Regions from separate parts of the Delftia sp. WSY_12 genome, predicted to be linked through region 1. Evidence: riboswitches for the same ligand, from Rfam matches in the RefSeq annotation. Region 1 holds a riboswitch; the other holds the start of a gene.

Region 1 (4,179 bases):
CCAGCTGGCCGATGGCGAACTGGACCTGGCCCTGGGCCCCTTCCCCGACGCACCCGACCTGCCCGAGGGCATCGAGGTGCAGGATCTGTTCCAGGAACAGTTCGTGAGCGTGGCCGACCAGGCCGTGCTGCCGGCACGCGGCGGGCTGTCACTGCAGGACTGGCTGCAGCGCCCGCACGTCATGCTGGCCATGCGGCCCGACGCCAGCGAGGAGATCGAACGGGCGCTGGCCGCCCAAGGCCTGAGCCGCCGCGTGGTGCTGGCCCTGCCCCACTGGAGCGCGGCGCTGGAGGTGCTGGCAGGCACCGACCTCGTGCTGACCGTGGGCAGCCGCGCCATTGGCGACCTGCGCCGCCACAAAACGCTGCGCCGCTTCACTCCTCCGCTGGAGCTGCCCGAGTTCGCCTACCAGCAGGCCTGGCATGTGCGCAAGCAGGGGGATGCCATGCATCGGTGGCTGCGCAACTCGATGGCGCAGTGCTGTACTGCGCAGAAGTAAACGCAGGCCGCAGCCTCAGGCTGCCACCACCACCCTCAGCAACTGCTTCTGTATCTTCCCGCTGGCCGTCTTGGGCAGGGCTTCGCGGAAGTGGTAGCGGCGCGGGCGCTTGTAGGCAGCCAGGCGGTCGCCGTGGACCAGGAAGGCGTCCAGCGCCTCGGCCGTGGGCGTGGCGCCCGGCTTGGCGACCACGTGGGCGGCGACGATCTGGCCCCAGCGCTCGTCGGCCTCGCCGATGACGGCGACCTCGAGCACGTCGGCGTGTTCGACCAGCGCGTCTTCCACCTCACGCGGATAGACGTTCTCGGCACCCGAATTGATCATGTAGTCGATGCGGTCGCGGATCCAGAGATAGCCGTCGTCGTCGATGTGGCCCAGGTCGCCCGTGTGGTACCAGCCGTGCGCCAGGGCTCGGGTGTTGGCGTCGGGGCGGTTGAGGTAGCCGGCCATCATGCAGGGGCCGCGCACGAGGATTTCGCCCACCTCGCCGGGCAGGCAGGCCTCGGCCGGGTCGGTGGGGGCGTTGTCTTCGCGCAAGCGGGCCACGATGAGGTCATGGCCCATGGAGGGCAGCCCGGCCGAGCCCGCGTGCGAGAGTTGCTCGCGCGGCAGGAGGATGGACATGCAGGGCCCCATCTCGGTGGTGCCGTAGACCTGGACCAGGTCGCTGCCGACCTTGCGTGTCCATTCGCGGATCAGGTGCGGCGCCATGGAGGCGCCGCCGTACTCCACCAGCCGCAGCGCGGGCGCCTGCTCAGGCGAGGCAATGGGGTCGGCCAGCAGCATGGTGACCATGGTGGGCGCCGCGAAGAAGAAGCTCACGCGCTCTTCGCGGATCAGGCGCCAGGCCTCGGTCACGTCGAAGCGGCGCAGCAGCACCTGGGTGGCACCGGCCTGCAGGCGCGGCAAAAAGCTGGTGTGCAGCTCGGCCGTGTGGTTGAGCGGCGCCATGGCCAGGCCCACGTCGTCGCGCGTGAACTGCATGGTCTGGTGCATGAGGGCGTTGTGCGCCAGCTTGCTGCGGTGCGTATGCAGCACGCCCTTGGGCCGGCCCGTGGTGCCGCTGGTGTACATGAGGATGCAGGGGTCGCTCTCGCGCACATGGGCCTGGGGCGGCGCGCTGCTGCGGCCACTGGCCAGGGCGGACAGGCGCTGCGTGGCCCAGGCCGGCAGCGGGTCGGCCGGGGCATCGTCGGCAAAGATCCAGTGCTCGATGCCCGTGCCAGTGCCGCCACCTTCGGCCTTGAGCAGGGCCTGGGCGCGTGCGGCCACCTCGCCGCCCTCGTGCTCGAACACAAGGGCGCGCGCTGCGCCGTCCTTGAGGATGAAGGCCAGCTCCTGCGCCGCCAGCCGGTAGTTGATGGGATTGAAGATGGCGCCCAGGCGCGCGGCCGCCAGCATGGTGAAGACAAAGGCCGGCGTGTTGTAGAGAAAGGCCGCGACCACGTCGCCATGGCCTATGCCCAGCTCGGCCAGGCCGTGGGCGTGGCGGTTGACTTCGGCATCGAGCTGGGCGTAGGTCCAGGCGCGGCGCTCGCCGCCCTCCCACGCGACCAGGGCTTCCTTGTTCGGCAGGTAACGTGCCGGCCAGGCCAATGTGTCTCCCAGCGTCTGCTGCATGTGCGCTTCTTCCTTCTCGCTCACGAGATTCATATATCGATGCATCTCAATGTAGGAGATTTTTTAGACAGTTATGCAATTTGCAAATGCATCCATGCAGGCAAGCGCATGGAGCTGCGGTCGGCCCGCGGAAATCCCGAAGCCGCACGGACGCTGGCCGCAGCTAGAATGCGCCGGTCAGGAGAGAGTGCCCGCCCGGCCGCAATGGTCACAGGCAGCGGCACCGCCGAAGGCGCAGGGTTCGTCCCGAACGCTCAGGCAAAAGGACTGGCACCGCCTGCCGCCACGGCCGCAGGCGTTCCTAGCTGGAGAGAGATGCAGGGCACGGCGGTGTGCCCCATCCACCGAAGGAGCAAGCCCCACGCATGGAAGGTGCGGGTGAATCTCTCAGGTAAAGCGGACAGCAGGGCAGCACATCCCGGAGGACCGGGATGGCGTTATGCCTTGTTCCTTGCCTGAAAGAGAGCCCTCCTTGTCCGCTGCCTCCACCACCGATCTGCTCAAGACCCCGCTGTTCGACCTGCACCAGGAACTGGGCGCGCGCATGGTGCCGTTTGCCGGCTACTCCATGCCCGTGCAATACCCGCAGGGGCTGATGGCCGAGCATCTGCACACGCGCGAGGCGGCAGGCCTGTTCGATGTCTCGCACATGGGCCAGATCAGCGTGCGCGGTGCCGACGCCGGGGCCGCGCTGGAGTCGCTGATGCCCATGGACGTGCTGGGCCTGGGCGAACACCGCCAGCGCTACGGCCTGCTGCTCAACGACGCGGGCGGCATTCTGGACGACCTGATGTTCGTGCGCCGCGAGGACGACCTGTTCCTGATCGTCAACGGCGCCTGCAAGCATGAAGACCTGGCGCACATCCAGGCCCGCATCGGCCAGCGCTGCGAAATCGAGCCCCAGTTCGACCGGGGCCTGCTGGCGCTGCAGGGCCCGCAGGCCGCAGCCGCGATGGAGCGCCTGCTGCCGGATACGGCCGGCCTGGTGTTCATGACAGGCGGCCACTTCGACTGGGAGGGGGCCGAGCTGTACATCACGCGCAGCGGCTACACCGGCGAGGACGGCTTCGAGATCTCCCTGCCCCCCAGCCACGCCGAGGCCTTTGCCCGTGCCCTGCTGGCCCAGCCCGAAGTCAGGCCCGTGGGCCTGGGCGCGCGCAATTCGCTGCGCCTGGAAGCCGGCCTGTGCCTGTACGGCAACGATCTGGACACGACCACCACCCCGGCCGAGGCCGCCCTGAACTGGGCCGTGCAGAAGGTCCGCCGCATCGGGGGCGAGCGCGAAGGCGGCTTTCCCGGCGCAGCCACCGTGCTGGCCCAGCTGCAGTCGCCCGAGCTGCTCACGCGCAAGCGCGTGGGCCTGGTGGCCCTGGAGCGCGTGCCCGTGCGCGAAGGCACGGAACTGCTGGATGCCGGCGGCCGCAAGGTCGGCCAGGTCACCAGCGGCCTGCTGTCGCCCACGCTGAACCAGCCCGTGGCACTGGCCTATGTGGAGCCGGGCAGCGCCGCCATCGGCACCACGCTGCAGGCCATGGTGCGCGGCAAGGCCGTGCCCATGCAGGTGCAGGCCACGCCCTTCGTGGCGCCCCGCTATCACCGCGGTTGAGGACAGCCTGCGCGCTTGGCGTGGATCGAGTTCGGCGGATTCGTTTTTCCTGCCATCGCATGCCGCTACAGTGCGCACTGACCTTTCTCAAACCGCCTTTCACAGGTTTCTTTTCAGTTTCTATCGGAGCAAGCCATGAGCATCCAGTATTCCAAGGACCACGAGTGGATCAACGCCGCCAACCCTGACGCGGCCATCGTCGGCATCACCCTCCACGCGCAGGACGCGCTGGGCGACGTGGTGTTCGTCGACCTGCCCGCCGTGGGCACCAGCTTCAACCAGGGCGATGTGGCCGGCGTGGTCGAGTCCGTCAAGGCCGCCGCCGATGTCTACATGCCCGTCAGCGGCGAGATCGTCGAAGTCAACGAGGCCCTGCGCGACGACCCCTCCCTGGCCAACAGCGACCCGCTGGGCGAAGGCTGGTTCTTCAAGGTCAAGCTCAGCGACGCAGGCC
Region 2 (4,179 bases), on a different contig from region 1:
CATCTGGCTTTGACCACAGGCATTGGTGGCCCCCGTCACGGCGCCGGACTGGACTCCGCTGGAGAATGTATTGGCACAGCGCACGTAAACCGTCTGATTGTCGACATACGGATGGAGGTTTCCCGCCGCATCCTTGGATGTCCCGCTCTGTATGGTTCGTACCGACGTGGTCAGTGTCGGCGCAAAGACGATGGAAACATCGGCACTCGGATCCAGCGTTTGCAGCGTGTAGTTGGCTGCCTGAATGGCCGCTCGCAGCGTACATGCGCCAGCAAAGGTGCCCCCCAGCGTGCTGACACAGGTGGTTGGTGTCGTTGCATTGGCATTGGGAGCGTCGCTGTTGTCGGTGACCGTGAAGACGATGGTCGCCGCCAGTGCCGTGGATGAGATACCCGCGCATGAAAGCAGCAGCAAAGAGAAAAGGCACTTCGCTGCACGCCACTTGCGAAAAAATGCCGAACCAGGCAGGCGATTGAGAGCATGCATGATATTCCCCGTTTTCTCAAGGAGATATGACAGGAAAATGATTTTCCCAATGGCAATGGCCATCAGTTGTACCCAGCGCATTTGCATCGCCGTACCTCGAATAGTTCTATTTGAATCACGAGCCCACAACTCACCTTGCAGCCGGTGAGTTTGGAAGCAAAATTTTTCGCGCAGATCCTGCGCGTCAATCAAAAAAAGGCGGATTTCCATCAACGCTTGCGCGCTGCTCCACTGCCCATTGAGCGGACACACCTTCAGTCGGGTTTGCGACGCAAAACATTCCTCCCTCGACAAACCATATTCACCGTGCTTGTATTTTTTCAGTGACGGACCAGTTTCCATGGACCCGCACCTGTGCAACGGTAAGTCGCCTATCAGACATATATACAACCCATGGTTAACCCATGCAGGTCCAATCGACCAGAACATGCACTGACAAACCACTGCACATATCGATAGGCTAAATCATGTTTTTTTCTATTTCAATAGTTTTTTTACATGAAACCGGAGACTCGTACCAGCGCTACGAGGGAGGCGCTTGAGCGATCTAGGGAATACCCTGAATCAGCCACACCACATACAAGTAACTGGTGGTATCCCCAATACGACTGGAACTGGCTGCGCAAGCCCCATAGAATCGCCCCTGCAGGAGAGCAGGCGGGCGCCACGGTGCCGAGCCTCACCGAAGGCGCAAACTCCCATACACGCTCAGGTTCCGTACTGCAAACACAACATGCCGTCTGGAGAGCCGCCGCACGCAATGTGCGGCGCACCGAAGGAGCAAGCCCCGTTCCCATGGACGGCGGTGAATCTCTCAGGTACCAAGGACAGGGGGAGCGGCAGCTGCGTCACGACGGACGCCGGCTGCCTGCTATCCAGACCATAGCGGCCAGCTTTCGCGTGACCCGGCACATGCCTTTGAAAGGGCATCGTCATGCGCGTCATCGTTCTCGGAGCCGGTCTGATCGGCACCACGTCGGCCTACTATCTGCAATCCCTCGGTCATGAAGTGACCGTCATCGACCGCCAGGCCGCGCCCGGCGCCGAAACCAGCTTCGCCAACGGCGGGCAGATCTCGGTCAGCCATGCCGAGCCCTGGGCCAACCCCGGCGCACCGCTGAAGCTGCTGGGCTGGCTGGGCCGGCAGGACGCCCCCCTGCTCTTCCGCCTGCGCGCCGACATGCGCCAGTGGCTCTGGGGCCTGTCCTTCCTGCGCAACTGCACGCCCGCGCGCACGCGCCACAACATCCAGCAGATCGTTCGCCTGGGCACCTACAGCCGCGAGGCCCTGCAGCAGTTGCGGTCGGACACCGGCATCCAGTACGAGCAGCGCATGCAGGGCATCCTGCACTTCTACACGAACGCCCGCGAGTTCGAGGGCGCGCTCAAGCCCACCGAGCAGATGCAGGCCCTGGGCTGCGACCGCCGCCTGATCGATGCCGACGAGGCCGTGCGCCTGGAGCCGGCTCTGGCCCATGTGCGCGGGCAGATAGCGGGCGCCACCTATACGGCCGAGGATGAATCAGGCGACGCCAACCTCTTCACACGCGAGCTGGCGCGCATCGCCGCCGCCACGGGCGTGCAGTTCCGCCAGAGCCACCACGTGACGGCGCTGCGCACCACGGGCGCGGGCGCCAGCCGCCATATCGACCATGTGGAGGTGACCAATGCCGAGGGCCGCTATGAACGCATCCAGGGCGACGCCTATGTGCTGGCCATGGGCTCGTTCAGCCCGCTGCTGGCCCAGCCGCTGGGGTTGCGCCTGCCCATCTATCCGGCCAAGGGCTACTCCGTGACCCTGCCGGTGCTGGACCCCGCCAAGGCCTATCAGGTCAGCCTCACGGACGACGAGTTCAAGCTGGTGTTCTCGCGCTACACGGGCGCGCAAGGCGACCGCCTGCGCATTGCGGGCACGGCCGAGTTCAACGGCTACGACCGCAACCTGGACCCCGTGCGCTGCGAGGCCATCGTGCGGCGCGTGCAGCAGCTGTTCCCCGGCGCCGGCGATACCGGGCGCGCCCAGTTCTGGAGCGGCCTGCGCCCCGCCACGCCCAGCAATGTGCCGCTGATCGGACGCTCGCCCATCGCCAACCTGTTCCTGAACACCGGCCACGGCACGCTGGGCTGGACCCATGCCTGCGGCTCCGGCATGGCGCTGGCCGACCTGGTCAGCGGCAGGCGGCCGGCCGTGGATTTCGATTTCCTGGGGGCCGCAGCCATGGACCCGGATCGCAGCGCAGGCACGGTGCGCCCGCGCGCGGTCTGAGGTGCGGACGGCGTGTACGACGTGTACGACGCCTATGCAGTGAACACCGTCAACACCCCGGCGAAGCGGTGCAGGCGGGCGTCCATGATCTCGGCTTCGGCAACGAAGCCGATCAATGGCACATCGCCCAGTGCGTGGCGCAGGGTGCGCAGTTCGGCATCGGGGCCGCCGAACAGGCCGCCGCCGCGGCCCCGGCAACTGATGTAGATGGCGCCACGGATGCGGGGCTGTGCCTCGCCTTCGGGCGCCGCCTCCTCGGGCTCCGCCGCATCGCGCAGCGCAGCGCCCAGTTGCAGCAGTTCCTGGCGCGCGACCTGGGCCTGGCGGCGGCAGAAGATCACCGAATGCCCGGCCTCCACGGCCGATGACAGGGCCACGCCCTGGCGCAGCGGGTCCAGGCCAACCAGGGTCAGCACCTGGGCCTCTTCGGTCAGCACGCCGTGGGCCAGGCCCCGGCCCGGCGGCGCAATGGCCGCCAGCGTGGTGCGGACCGTGGTCAGCGCGGGCTGCCAGTCGCTGCCTTCCAGCTCCACGCCCAGCAGTTGCAGCAGGCGCTGCAAGGCCGGATCGCCATCGAGCCCGGTGACCAGGGCGCCGCGCGCCTCGGTGATCTCCAGCCCCTCGCCCAGCGGCACGCAGCCCTGGGCCATGCCCGTGATGCAGGGCACGCCGGCACCGAAGGCCACGCCTGAAAAGCCGCCACGAAAAATGCCGCGCGCGTCCGCATGCTGCGCATGCAGATCCTCGGTGCGGCAGGCGATCTGCACGCCCTCCACGCCGTCTTCCCCGTCATCGCCCACGCCGCCGAACAGCAGGCCGGACTCGGTGCGCTCGGACAGCTCGTACAGCAGCTCGGCCAGCTCGGGCTGGCCGCCTGCGGCATGGACCAGGGCCGAATGGGCGGTGAAGCCGGCCTCGCCGCCAGGCGCATGCAGGGGCGCCAGGCCCGAATACAGGCGGTAGTGGGCGGCCGGTACATCCAGCAGCATCACCGCGAGCGCGGTTCCTGACAGGTACTCATGCGACATGGCCAGAACGCCGCCGGCCGAGCAGCCGGCCCAGTCCGCCACATGGGGCAGGGCCCTGGCCAGATGCTGCAGCAGCGGCCGTGCGTGGGCGGCATGCGCATGGGACAGGTACACCAGTCCCAGACGGGGCCGCTGCGCGTGGCCGGGCCCGGCCATCTGCAAGCGCAGCTGCTGCAGCACCGCGTCGGCCGCGGCGCGCCAGTCGGAATGGCTGGCATGGCCTACAGGAAACAACGACATACCAACCTTCTTTCTAGCCCCGCCAGCACCCGGCTTGCGGGTGGCTGGGGCCTTGCGCATCCATGGGTCCGGCCCGATCGGTCAACGCGCCGGCCGGCTCTTGGCTGCCGGCTTGCTGGCGGCCGGCGCCTTGGCTCCAGCCTTTGCAGCCGTTTTCCT

What was found. Region 1 has a riboswitch for glycine ahead of gcvT (glycine cleavage system aminomethyltransferase GcvT). Riboswitches for the same ligand answer to the same signal wherever they lie in the genome.
Region 2: it holds a riboswitch for glycine, as region 1 does, so the genes downstream of both, ACF8LI_RS04055 (D-amino acid dehydrogenase) here and gcvT (glycine cleavage system aminomethyltransferase GcvT) in region 1, are expected to answer to the same signal.

What each region holds. Positions count from the first base shown of each region.
Region 1 covers NZ_JBICKW010000016.1:326,819-330,997, forward strand. Annotated here, with positions in the region: gene ACF8LI_RS11095 (LysR family transcriptional regulator) at 1-499, shown strand, start outside; gene ACF8LI_RS11100 (fatty acid--CoA ligase) at 515-2,119, opposite strand; glycine riboswitch at 2,288-2,399, shown strand; glycine riboswitch at 2,415-2,533, shown strand; gene gcvT (glycine cleavage system aminomethyltransferase GcvT) at 2,559-3,725, shown strand; gene gcvH (glycine cleavage system protein GcvH) at 3,861-4,179, shown strand, end outside.
Region 2 covers NZ_JBICKW010000008.1:55,678-59,856, forward strand. Annotated here, with positions in the region: gene ACF8LI_RS04050 (beta strand repeat-containing protein) at 1-828, opposite strand, end outside; glycine riboswitch at 1,217-1,327, shown strand; gene ACF8LI_RS04055 (D-amino acid dehydrogenase) at 1,421-2,752, shown strand; gene ACF8LI_RS04060 (FIST N-terminal domain-containing protein) at 2,785-4,020, opposite strand; gene ACF8LI_RS04065 (PhaM family polyhydroxyalkanoate granule multifunctional regulatory protein) at 4,102-4,179, opposite strand, start outside.